2 regions of the Shewanella sp. WE21 genome follow, and region 2 is predicted to be linked to the other one. Evidence: predicted binding sites of a transcription regulator. Region 2 holds the regulator's gene; the other holds the start of a gene.
What was found. Region 2 encodes ArgR, which controls arginine synthesis, uptake and breakdown. Its sites were predicted from a motif close to ANTGAATANNTATTCANT; they were not measured.
Positions count from the first base shown of each region.

Region 1: argC (N-acetyl-gamma-glutamyl-phosphate reductase) is a predicted target of ArgR. The motif match lies at 1,963-1,980, and genes of this name have one in related genera.

Region 1 is NZ_CP023019.1:1,459,840-1,465,619, forward strand. Features, by position in the region: gene argB (acetylglutamate kinase) at 1-717, opposite strand, end outside; gene argC (N-acetyl-gamma-glutamyl-phosphate reductase) at 749-1,729, opposite strand; gene ppc (phosphoenolpyruvate carboxylase) at 2,353-5,022, shown strand; gene CKQ84_RS06260 (DUF1439 domain-containing protein) at 5,022-5,567, shown strand; gene CKQ84_RS06265 (CinA family nicotinamide mononucleotide deamidase-related protein) at 5,659-5,780, opposite strand, start outside.
Region 2 is NZ_CP023019.1:969,080-974,859, forward strand. Features, by position in the region: gene CKQ84_RS04130 (thiol-disulfide oxidoreductase DCC family protein) at 195-593, shown strand; gene mdh (malate dehydrogenase) at 696-1,631, opposite strand; gene argR (transcriptional regulator ArgR) at 1,926-2,396, shown strand; gene CKQ84_RS04145 (NAD(P)-dependent oxidoreductase) at 2,544-3,176, opposite strand; gene CKQ84_RS04150 (LysR family transcriptional regulator) at 3,283-4,185, shown strand; gene CKQ84_RS04155 (Dyp-type peroxidase) at 4,258-5,193, opposite strand; gene ggt (gamma-glutamyltransferase) at 5,442-5,780, opposite strand, start outside.

The DNA.
Region 1 (5,780 bases), 490 kb from region 2:
CCACGAGGCAACTTGTACCGCCTGCCCCATCCACTGCGCGACTTCGAGCGCAGCTTCAACTTTGACCTTCATTCCTTTTTCGATCACACCTTGCTTAACAAGGTCTGCTATCTGCTTGCCATTTAAACTGTGGATGAGCTGGCCTTTACCATCGAGCACCCCAGATACATCCGACAGTAGCACTAACTTGCCGCCCACTAATTTGGTTAAGGCCGTTGCCGCTTGGTCTGCATTGACGTTAAGCATTTGGCCATCGTCCATCATGGCGATGGAGCTACAAATCGGCATCCAACCTTGGGCGAGGATAAACTTAAGATAAGTGCCATCGTTTGGCGTAACTTCGCCCACTAGGCCTAAACGCTCATCTTTAATCTTAGCCGAAACAGTATTGCCATCGGCAAGGCTCATGCCCACACTCACAATGCCAGCCTTAGTCGCTGCGCCTTGAAGAATTTTGTTCGAAGTGCCCGCAAGTGCGCCGGCAATAATCGGCATTTGCTCGGGCGGAGTCACACGTAAACCTTCTAACTTGACGGTCTCCATACCGTTTGCTGCTAACTGCTCATCCACCAGACAGCCGCCGCCATGTACCATCAACACTTTCTGACCATTGGCTAACATAGCCGCAGCCGTATCCATCAATCGCGCCATCCCCATTTCACATTGCAGCAGCGCGCCGCCCACTTTAAGCACTAATACTGAGTTGTTTGTAGACATCTTGACGACTCTCTTAAATAAGGATGAACAATTAAAGGTTAAAATGAATCTTTATGCATTGCAGCGCTTGGCTGGCAGCACCTTTCATCAAGTTATCGATGGCACTGGCTACCACTAAGTAACCGCTATTCTCATCAAACTTCCAACCTAAGTGACAGTTAGGTGTCAGCACCACATCGTCTACTTTCGGGAACTGATTGTGCTTCACGGTGACCAATGGCGCCTTGTCATACACACTATAGGCCGCGGCCACATCGGCAGTCGTTGTGCCCGGTTTTAGCTGTACGGTAATGGTCGCTAAAATGCCACGCTTAAAGTTGCCAAGGTGCGGGGTAAATATCACTTCTTGACCAAGCTGAGTGGCGATCTCGGGTTGATGTCTGTGGCCTAATACGCCGTAAGGTGTCAGGCTCACTTCACAAAAACTGGTGTGTAACTGCGCTTTACGGCCCGCACCTGTTACGCCGCTCACGGCATTGATCACCGGATAAGCCGATGTCAGTAAACTCGCTAGCGGTTTTAACGCTGTCAATGATGCGGTCGGGTAACAACCTGGCACGGCAATCATCTTAGTCGCAGCGATTTCTTTAGCATTCCATTCGGCAAGGCCATACACGGCTTTGGCTAAAACTTCAGGATATTCATGCTCAAAGCCATACCACTTCGGATATTGCGCCACATCACTGAAACGATAGGCACCACTTAAATCGAATACCGCTAACCCTTGGCTATAAAACCAAGCCGCTAAATGCAGGCTCACCGAGTGCTCAGTCGCGAGCACTACTGCATCGGCTTCGGCAACGATTTTTGCCTTAGCTTCATCGGACAATGGCGACAACGTTAATGCGATATGGCTATAGCTAGGATACAAATCCGCTAAAGGTTTACCTTTATCTAAACTGTTTTCAGAAACATACAACCCTTGAATCGTCAGTTCTGCTTCTGCATGGATTAAAGCGGTCAGTTGCGCGCCTGTGTAACCACTGGCACCAATAATGGCGATATTTTTCATGTTTTTTGTCTTATTAACCGAATCAAAGAAACTTAAAGAGTAGATGAATAGCTTACACGCAACCGCGCATATCTATGATGACAAGACTATCGTCGCAGGAAATCGTAATAGGTTGTTATTTTATTCACTGTCAGGCTAATACTGTGCATCATGATATTCACTCTACAGGTCACAGGGGGTGACTCATCTCAACTGATGGCTAGACTACCACAAAGATCTACTTATGCAATATATGTGAATATATATTTTTAATTTATTTTCATCTTTTAAGCTCAAATTAGGATATCGAAGACACAGTTCCCATTCAGCTAACTCGTTAATAACACAGTTATCCAGGGTCAACATGAGTCAAAATCAGTCCTTTTCATTAACAGCTAAGATACATGTCTGCAAAGCATAAAATGATGCACTTCATATTCACTTGCACTAATCATCAAAAAATATTGCGTAACTTCGCATTTCTATTGAATATTCTTCATCAAATACCGTGATTGGTTGCATATCGGATAAGCCAGTCGTATAAGTTATAAGTTCTGCTGTTGACCATAGCCCCAAGTGATAGGTATTGTGCTAACGGGCTAAATGCACAGCGGAATTTTCATGTTTTTCTATTCGGAGTAACTATGTCAGTAACCATGGCAGACAATATGACAGATATGTATGCGTCATTAAGATCGAACGTGAGTATGTTAGGCCAAATCCTTGGCGATACTATGCGTACCCATCTTGGGGACTCTTTTCTTGAGAAGGTTGAACAGATCCGTAAGCTTGCCAAAGACTCACGCCGAGGCGATCAAGCCGCCAGAGAGCAAATGCTCGAGTTACTGACAGCTTTGCCAGACGAAGAATTAGTCCCTTTTGCAAAAGCTTTTAACCAATTTCTTAACTTAGCTAACTTATCCGAGCAATTTCATACTATCAGTCGTAATTGTGACGAACTTGTCTGCGTGCCAGACCCAGTGGAACAACTCCTAGGACGCATGCTCAATGGTCGTGTCGACCAAGCTAAAATGCTCGACTGTCTAAAAACACTGGATATCGATCTGGTACTAACAGCGCACCCCACTGAAATTTCCCGTCGTACCCTGATCCAAAAATACGCCGCCATTGTCGACTGCTTAACAGAGCAAGAAAACGACCAACTGTCGGATAGAGAACGTCAACAGATCAATCTGCGCCTGCGCCAATTAATCGCGCAAATATGGCACACCAATGAGATCCGCCGCGAGCGCCCCACTCCAGTGGATGAAGCCCGCTGGGGATTATCCACCATTGAAGAGTCACTCTGGCATGCGGTGCCTGACTTCTTAAGACAACTTAACGACCGAGTGCAGCAACGCACAGGGCAGCAATTACCGATTGATATCGCGCCAGTGCGCTTTTCAAGCTGGATGGGCGGCGATCGCGATGGCAACCCGTTTGTTACCGCAAAAGTCACCCAAGAGGTGCTCGATCGTAACCGCCATGCCGCCGCCAGATTATTCTTAAAAGATATCGTGCTGCTGGTCGGTGAACTGTCGATGGAAGAAGCCAATGATGAGTTAAAGGCTTATACCAATAACAGCTGCGAACCTTACCGCCACGTGCTGCGATCTATTCGTCAAAGACTGCGTGACACCATAGATTATTTAAATGCGCGCATCGAAGGCCACAATCCTGAAGTCGATAAGTCGAGCCTGATTTGGCAAGAAAGCGATCTCAAAGCGCCGCTAGAAATGCTCTATAAGAGTTTAACCGACTGCGGTATGCGCTTAATTGCCAACGGTTTATTGCTCGACATTCTCCGCCGTCTCGCCTGTTTTGGCATTCATATGCTCAGACTCGACATTCGCCAAGACGCCAGCCGTCACAGCGATGTGCTCGCCGAGTTAACCCGCTATCTCGGCATGGGTGATTTCAATCATTGGGATGAAACCGAGAAACAAGCCTTCCTATTACGTGAACTCAGCAACCGTCGTCCACTGATCCCAAGTAACTGGCAACCCTCGGCCGATGTGGCCGAAGTGCTTAATACCTGTCGTTTGATTGCTAAACATCCGGCAAAAGCACTCGGATCCTATGTGATTTCGATGGCAGGTAAACCATCGGATGTCTTAACGGTTTTACTGTTACTCAAAGAAACGGGCTGTTCGCACCCAATGCGTGTGGTACCGCTGTTTGAAACCTTAAGTGACTTAAACAACGCCGCGGCCTGTATTACCGATTTGCTCGATATCGACTGGTATCGTGGTTACACCAAAGGCATGCAAGAAGTCATGATTGGTTACTCTGACTCTGCTAAAGATGCCGGCGTAATGGCGGCGGCTTGGGCTCAGTATTACGCTCAAGAGCAGTTAGTGGCGGTCTGTAAACAAGCAGGCGTCAAGCTTACGCTATTCCATGGCCGTGGTGGCAGCATTGGTCGCGGGGGTGGTCCTGCACACAAAGCAATCCTATCGCAACCTCCAGGTTCGGTAGATGGCCGCATTCGTGTGACTGAGCAGGGCGAAATGATCCGCTTCAAGTTTGGCTTGCCAAAACTCGCGGTTCAAAGCCTGGCCCTGTATACCTCGGCCGTATTGGAAGCAACCCTATTACCACCGCCAGAGCCGAAGCAAGAATGGCGCAATTGCATGCAACGTATTGCAGAAGAATCCGTGGGTGCTTACCGTGGCATAGTGCGTGATGAACCTGATTTTGTGGCTTATTTCCGCGCGGCAACGCCAGAAGTGGAATTAGGAAAACTACCACTCGGCAGCCGCCCTGCCAAACGTCGTGTCGATGGCGGGATTGAAAGCCTACGGGCAATTCCGTGGATCTTTGCCTGGTCGCAAAACCGTTTGATGTTACCCGCATGGCTTGGCGCCGGTGAAGCACTTCAAGCCGCCTGTGAACGCGGTGAAATGGGCTTACTGCAAGAGATGGAGCGGGAATGGCCCTTCTTCAGCACTCGTATTTCAATGCTGGAAATGGTCTACGCCAAGGCGGAACCTAATTTGGCCCGCTACTACGAAACCTGTTTAGTACCTAAGGACTTGCATCACTTAGGCGAAACCTTGCGCCAACGCTTAGATCTGGGCATTAAAGTCGTGCTTGAGCTGACAAAATCGGATAGTTTAATGGCGCATACACCGTGGAATCGCGAATCAGTTAAACTGCGAAATCCGTATATCGATCCATTAAACTTCTTACAAACCGAGCTATTAGCGCGGACACGTAAGGAAACAACCGAAACTCCTGCGTCTGAACATGTACAGTTAGCGCTAATGCTGACCATTGCAGGTGTGGCAGCGGGTATGAGAAACACTGGTTAATGAAAAAACTTTCCCGCACGATTTGCTTAGGACTGACTGTACTGCTTGGCGGCTGCGTCTCGCAGTACAGTATCAGCGAGCACGAAATGGAGCAGTACCTCAGTAAAGAGATCCATTTTGAGATTAAACAAGGCAATCAATTAGTTGGCGCAGAAGTGCGCATTAACGACATCAGTGTCAAGCTAGGTGTAAAACCTGACACTATGAGCGTAAGTGCCGCAACTCAAGTATCAATTAAGAATCCGATCTTTCCATTGAGCGCCAAACTCACTACGACTTTCGAAGCCAAGCCTTGGTATGACAGCGCAACGCACAGTGTCTATCTGCGCCAACTCGAATTAGTCAAAGTGGAATCAACGCCCAAGGATATTGAAAAAGCGATTAGCAGTGCCACACCGCAGGTGATGGGTTATCTAAGGCAATTCTTAGAAAGCCAGCCTGTGTATGTACTGGATACCAAGGACAGTAACCAAGCACTGATGGCAAAAATGACCGAAAGCATTCAAGTTGCCCCAGGCAAATTAGTGCTTAAGTTCACTAAATAATCTGCCATTTTTGCATCTCTGTAGAAGTTAAAATGCTCCCGAGGGAGCATTTTTGTTGGCGGGCATAAACGGATATATACCCGTATAAGAGTTACTTACTGAATCGCCCAATCGACTGATAATCGACGATCACAGCTTCAGCTAAAAGCTCACGTCTTAGCATATCGTAAGCCACAGCAGCACTTAAACTGCGTACCAGATCCCGTGAACGTC
Region 2 (5,780 bases):
ATGAATAACCAAGATGTTACTGCACTCATTTGAATTTAACCTAACAAAAAGCCAAATGAGATGCTGATCCGTTCTACAATCACCTCGATCTAAAACCCTTTCTTCTGCGTATAGGGTAGAAGAAAACCAAGCTTAAGTACTCAAGCCAAGAGCTTAGACCAAGTATTGTGATCAAGTCATCAGAGGTAATACCGATGGAACTGCGGATTTTTTACGATGGAAATTGTCCATTATGTAGCGCCGAGATGCGCCAACTGAAAGCGCGCGATCCGAAGAACTTGATTGCGCTTGAAGATTTAAATGCGCCAGACTTTAGTGAGCGCTTCAGCCATATCGATAGAGACTACGCCAATACGATTCTCCATGGCGAAACCGCAACGGGCGAAGTGTTACTCGGGTTAGATGTCACTTGCAAAGCGTGGGCACTGACAGAAACACGCGCTTGGATCCAACTATTACGCCTGCCCGTGATTAAAACTGTGGCCGATTGGTGCTATCTCAGATTCGCAAAACACAGATATCGCATCTCTTATTTACTGACGGGCAAAGCCCGCTGCGATGATAACTGCCAAATTCCCACTAAGCGCCGCTGATCAACTGAATTAGCTTAGTAAAGTATAAAACCCAGGCATAAAAAAACGGAGCTCATGGCTCCGTTTTTAATTCGTCATAATCTAAAAAGATTATCCGAAAGATTATTTAACGAAATCAACGCCTAGTTTGATATCGCCTTTCAGCGTATCTAACATAGAATCACGAGCGTTAGCTTCGAATGCACTCACTTCACCGTAAGGCAGTACTTTTTCAATACCGTTTTTGCCTAACAGTACAGGTTGTGCGAAGAATTCAGCATGCTCGCTGCCGCCGTCAACATAAGCGCATTCAACGATGTTAGCTTCGCCTTGCAGACCACGAACCAAAGACAGACCGAAACGGCAAGCCGCTTGACCCATAGACAGAGTAGCGCTTCCGCCACCGGCTTTAGCTTCAACCACTTCGGTACCCGCGTTTTGGATGCGAGTCGTCAGACTTGCCACTTCTTCGTCAGTGAAAGTCGCGCCTTCAACTTGAGACAGTAATGGCAGAATAGTCACGCCGCTGTGGCCGCCGATCACATTCACTTTAACGTCAGCAACGTTCAGGCCTTTTAATTCAGCGATGAAAGTTTCAGAGCGGATCACGTCTAATGTCGTGATACCGAACAGACGGTTTTTATCATAAACACCCGCTTTTTTCATCACTTCAGCAGCGATAGCTACGGTCGTGTTGACTGGGTTAGTGATAATGCCAACCAAAGCCGTAGGGCAAGTTGCCGCTACTTTTTCGATCAGGTTGCGAACGATACCCGCATTGATATTGAACAGATCAGAACGATCCATACCAGGCTTACGTGCAACACCAGCAGAAATTAGAACAACGTCAGCACCCACTAGGGCAGGCGTTGGATCTTCACCAGCAAAACCTTTGATTTCAACAGCAGTTGGAATGTGGCTCAAGTCAACCGCAACACCCGGAGTTACCGGTGCGATATCATATAGAGACAATTGTGAACCCGCAGGCAATTGAGTTTTTAACAGTAGGGCAAGAGCCTGGCCGATACCACCAGCAGCACCAAGTACAGCAACTTTCATAGTTATCTCCGTTATTTCTCGGATATGTGTGACATGGATCTAATTTGCGTTGGCGTCACATTACTGGAATGTCACAACAATTTCAATTATCCCTTAGTCGTGGGACAAAAGAATTCCGGAATAACGCAGAAGCAATGTAGAACAATTACTCAAATTGGGATTTTTACGCCCCCAGCAAACGCTTAACCACTGGGGCTTAGTGAATTTTTATTCAACCAATCTGGTTATTTGTTGACAATTTTTCTAAAAATATTCAAAATGGGCCTGTTTTTTTGAATAACGAATAATAATATTATGCAAACGACCAAGAATCAGGATGACCTTGTTAGAATTTTTAAGTCGATTTTAAAAGAAGAGCGCTTTGGCTCTCAGAGTGAAATCGTCACCGCCTTGCAAGCTGAAGGCTTTGGTAATATTAACCAATCAAAAGTGTCACGCATGCTCAGCAAGTTCGGCGCAGTGCGGACTCGCAACGCTAAGCAAGAGATGGTGTATTGCTTACCTGCCGAATTAGGCGTACCCACCGCGGGTAGCCCACTGAAGAATTTGGTACTCGACGTCGATCACAACCAAGCTATGATCGTCGTGCGAACTAGCCCAGGTGCCGCGCAGCTGATTGCCCGCTTGTTGGATTCTATCGGTAAACCAGAAGGCATTTTGGGTACGATTGCCGGTGATGACACTATCTTTATTTGCCCATCGAGCATCCAAGATATCGCCGATACCTTAGAAACCATCAAATCTTTATTCAATTACGCAGAATAAAAAAACAGGTCAGTGAGCTGACCTGTTCTATTTTATCTGTACATTTTGAAGTGCAATATAGCGCTGGTTATTTGGCCATTGTCCCGATTACGTTACACATTCCAGCACAATATCTAACTCACAATATCTAACTCAACTATAACGATATCAGTAAGCCACACTGATGCGCTGGTTTGGGTGAGCGCCCTTTTCGGCTTCATCTACCATGGCTTTTGCGTAATCTGTTACAGAGATTCGGCTTTGACCATTAGCATCGGTAAAGAAGCTGTCGCCACCAAGACGGTACGGGCTTTCACTCTCACCGGGATAAATCTCAGCGGCTGGGCTCACAAACGTCCAATTGATTGCCGTTTGCGCCGCACGGAATACCTTCAAGGCTTCACCCTGAGCTAACGCCTCATCTTTATATGCTGCGGGGAAATCTGGGCTAGATACCAGCGTCACACCCGGCGCCACTTCTAAACTCCCTGCACCACCGACCCACAATAAACGTGGCACGTTAGCGTTAGGCAGCACATCCAGTAAATGCTGAACCGTACTCGCCACTAGACCATGATTTTGTTGGGCGCGGCCACCAACGGCGGCAATCACGACATCTACGCCAGCAAAGGTATCGGCGACCAATGGCTGCTCTAAATCCACGGCACGTACTGCCACGTCAGCCACGGATAACTTGCTTGGATCACGCACTAACGCTGTCACTTGATGTCCACGACTCTGTGCTTCTTTTAAAATTGCACCACCAATCCAACCCGTTGCACCTAAAATTGCGATTTTCATTTCATTGTCCCACTCAGATGATTTACATTGGATCCAGTTTACTTGCAGTTTTTCACCTAATAAACATCAATAATTGAGCATGATTGTTTCAATATAGGATACTAATGTGGATAAAATTGCCGCAATACGCAGTTTCGTCGAAGTCGCAAACTGTGGCAGCTTTACCAAAGCTGCCGAACATTTAGACCTCAGCCGCCTGCAGGTTTCCCGTCATATTCAAGAAGTGGAGCAGTGGTTGAGTTTACGCTTATTACACCGCACCACGCGCAGCGCCAGCTTGACTTTGCAGGGTGAGGAAGCGCTACAATTTTGCCAGCGGATCTTAAGTGAAGTTGCGGCCATGGAGAGCCGTGCCCACAGCCATAACAGTGAACTGGTAGGCAGTATTCGTATCGCTACACCTATTGGCCTTGGGCAGCACAGTCTGTTTGATGTCGTCGATCGCTTTATTAAAATGCATCCTAAGGTCAACATTCAACTGGTGATGTCGGACAGTTTTGCGCAATTGGTAGATGAAAGAGTCGACGTGGCGCTACGTTATACTGAGCAGCCCGATGAGAATCTCATAGCTCGGCGTTTGATGACCATAGATGCGGTACTTTGCGCGGCGCCGAGCTATCTTGATAGCGCAACGCCACTCCTCGAACCCATTGATCTACTGGCCCACAACTGCCTCATACACTCAGCGCAACAAAACTGGCCTTTTCTAAAAGAACTGCAAGCCGAGCACGTCAAAGTTACAGGGAATCTTAGGGCTAACGATATGGGAGTGTTGGTCAGTGCAGCGCTACGTGGACATGGCATAGTGCGTTTACCCTGTGACTTGGCTAACCAATACCTTGCCAGTGGTCAGCTCAAAGAAGTCTTACCCGAATTTACGACACCAGGCCAAACCCTGTGGGCGGTATATTTGTCCCGCAGTTATCAGCAAAATCTAGTGCGCGCCTTTATCGATTTCACCGCCCTGCAATGGCAGCTCGATATCAAAAAATGGGTTCCCGCGCATTAGCATAAAAAACGCACTTAGGCGTTAGCTTAAGTGCGTCTCGATTGATGCTAATCCGGCTTGATTATAGAAAGCTTATTCGTCGAACTGCAGCATAAAATCTAGTGCGGGGGCAAAGAAAGATGAACCTGTCATCGCCTTAGTAAAATGCATCAAGTGATCATGATTGCCTGCGCCATCGCCAAACATCATACTATGCAGCATCTTTTCAAAATGTTCTGGCGTGCGGCAGTTAGAGATAAACATTAATCCCTGCTCCTTCAGCGAACCATAGGGCATACTCTGACGCAGGATCTCCATTGATTTACCATCGGCATCTTTAAGATTAACGCGCTTGATATGGCTGGTCAGTGGCTTATCTTCAGATTCATACTCGATATTATCTTGCTTAGTACGGCCGATAATATCCTCTTGTTTTTTAACTGGCAATCTATGCCACTTACTCAAGTTATGGGCATACTTTTGCACATGAATATAGCTGCCACCCTTAAACTCAGTATCCTCATCACCCACAAGTGCCACTTCCTGGCGGTGGCGCCCCTTAGGGTTTTCGGTACCATCGACAAAGCCGGTTAAATCACGGCTATCCATAAATCTAAAGCCACGTTCTTCTTCAACTAACTCCACTAAATCTTCAAACATTTGGCTGATTTCATTCGCCACTAAATGCAGAATATCGTAACGATCACTGCGAATATGCACGAATAAATCATATTCAATTGCAGGTGCTTCACGACTGCCCACTTGCATCGCAGGGAAAGGTTTAAGCAGTTCTGGGCGAGCAGTAGGATAGAGGCTATCCCAATAATTAGCACCAATACCAACAAAACCATTGAATGCACTGTCGGAATATTGATCTGTCAGCTCATAAATATACTGCGCAACGTTGGCAAGACAGGGACGTAATTGCGACTCGACATTGTCATTGGCATTAAACATCAAATAGACACTGTGTAAGTTTCCCTCTGCACACACACCCAACTGTTCACGCGGCATATTTTGAATATCCATTTGGTTATCACCCTTTTTCTAAATTCATTTTCGGCAATATTATCCGCAACTTTACCTAAAAATGACATTAACTAACGCACAGTTTGCTCTGATCTGTTTATGATAATGCCAATAGCGGAGCATTATCCCACCCCAGACCCTTAAACATAAAAATTGACGAGACCATTAAAGTCTCGCCAATCAGTTAAATCGAATCAATGACGTCAGGTTCACTCAGTGTTGAGTTTACCTTAGCATTTATCTTAGTGTTAATAGCCTGCGGCGTGACCATCCTTGCGACTCTCAGAGGCCGCACGATATACGCCGGTTTCGGCATTAAATCCAATGGCTTGATAGCCACCAAACTCCCCAAGTCCATCACGCAGCACATGGCCTTTCTTAATCAACTCACGACGGGTTTCTACCGGAAAACCTGATTCCAGACTAACGTAGCCGCCATCATTCATCACTTCGCCTGTGGGCTCGGTTGACCCCATATGCAAAATTCTGGGGGCATCGCCCGCTTCTTGCAAGTTCATTTTAAAATCAATCAGATTCATTACAATCTGCGCGTGCATTTGTGGCTGAGTCGCGCCGCCCATCACCCC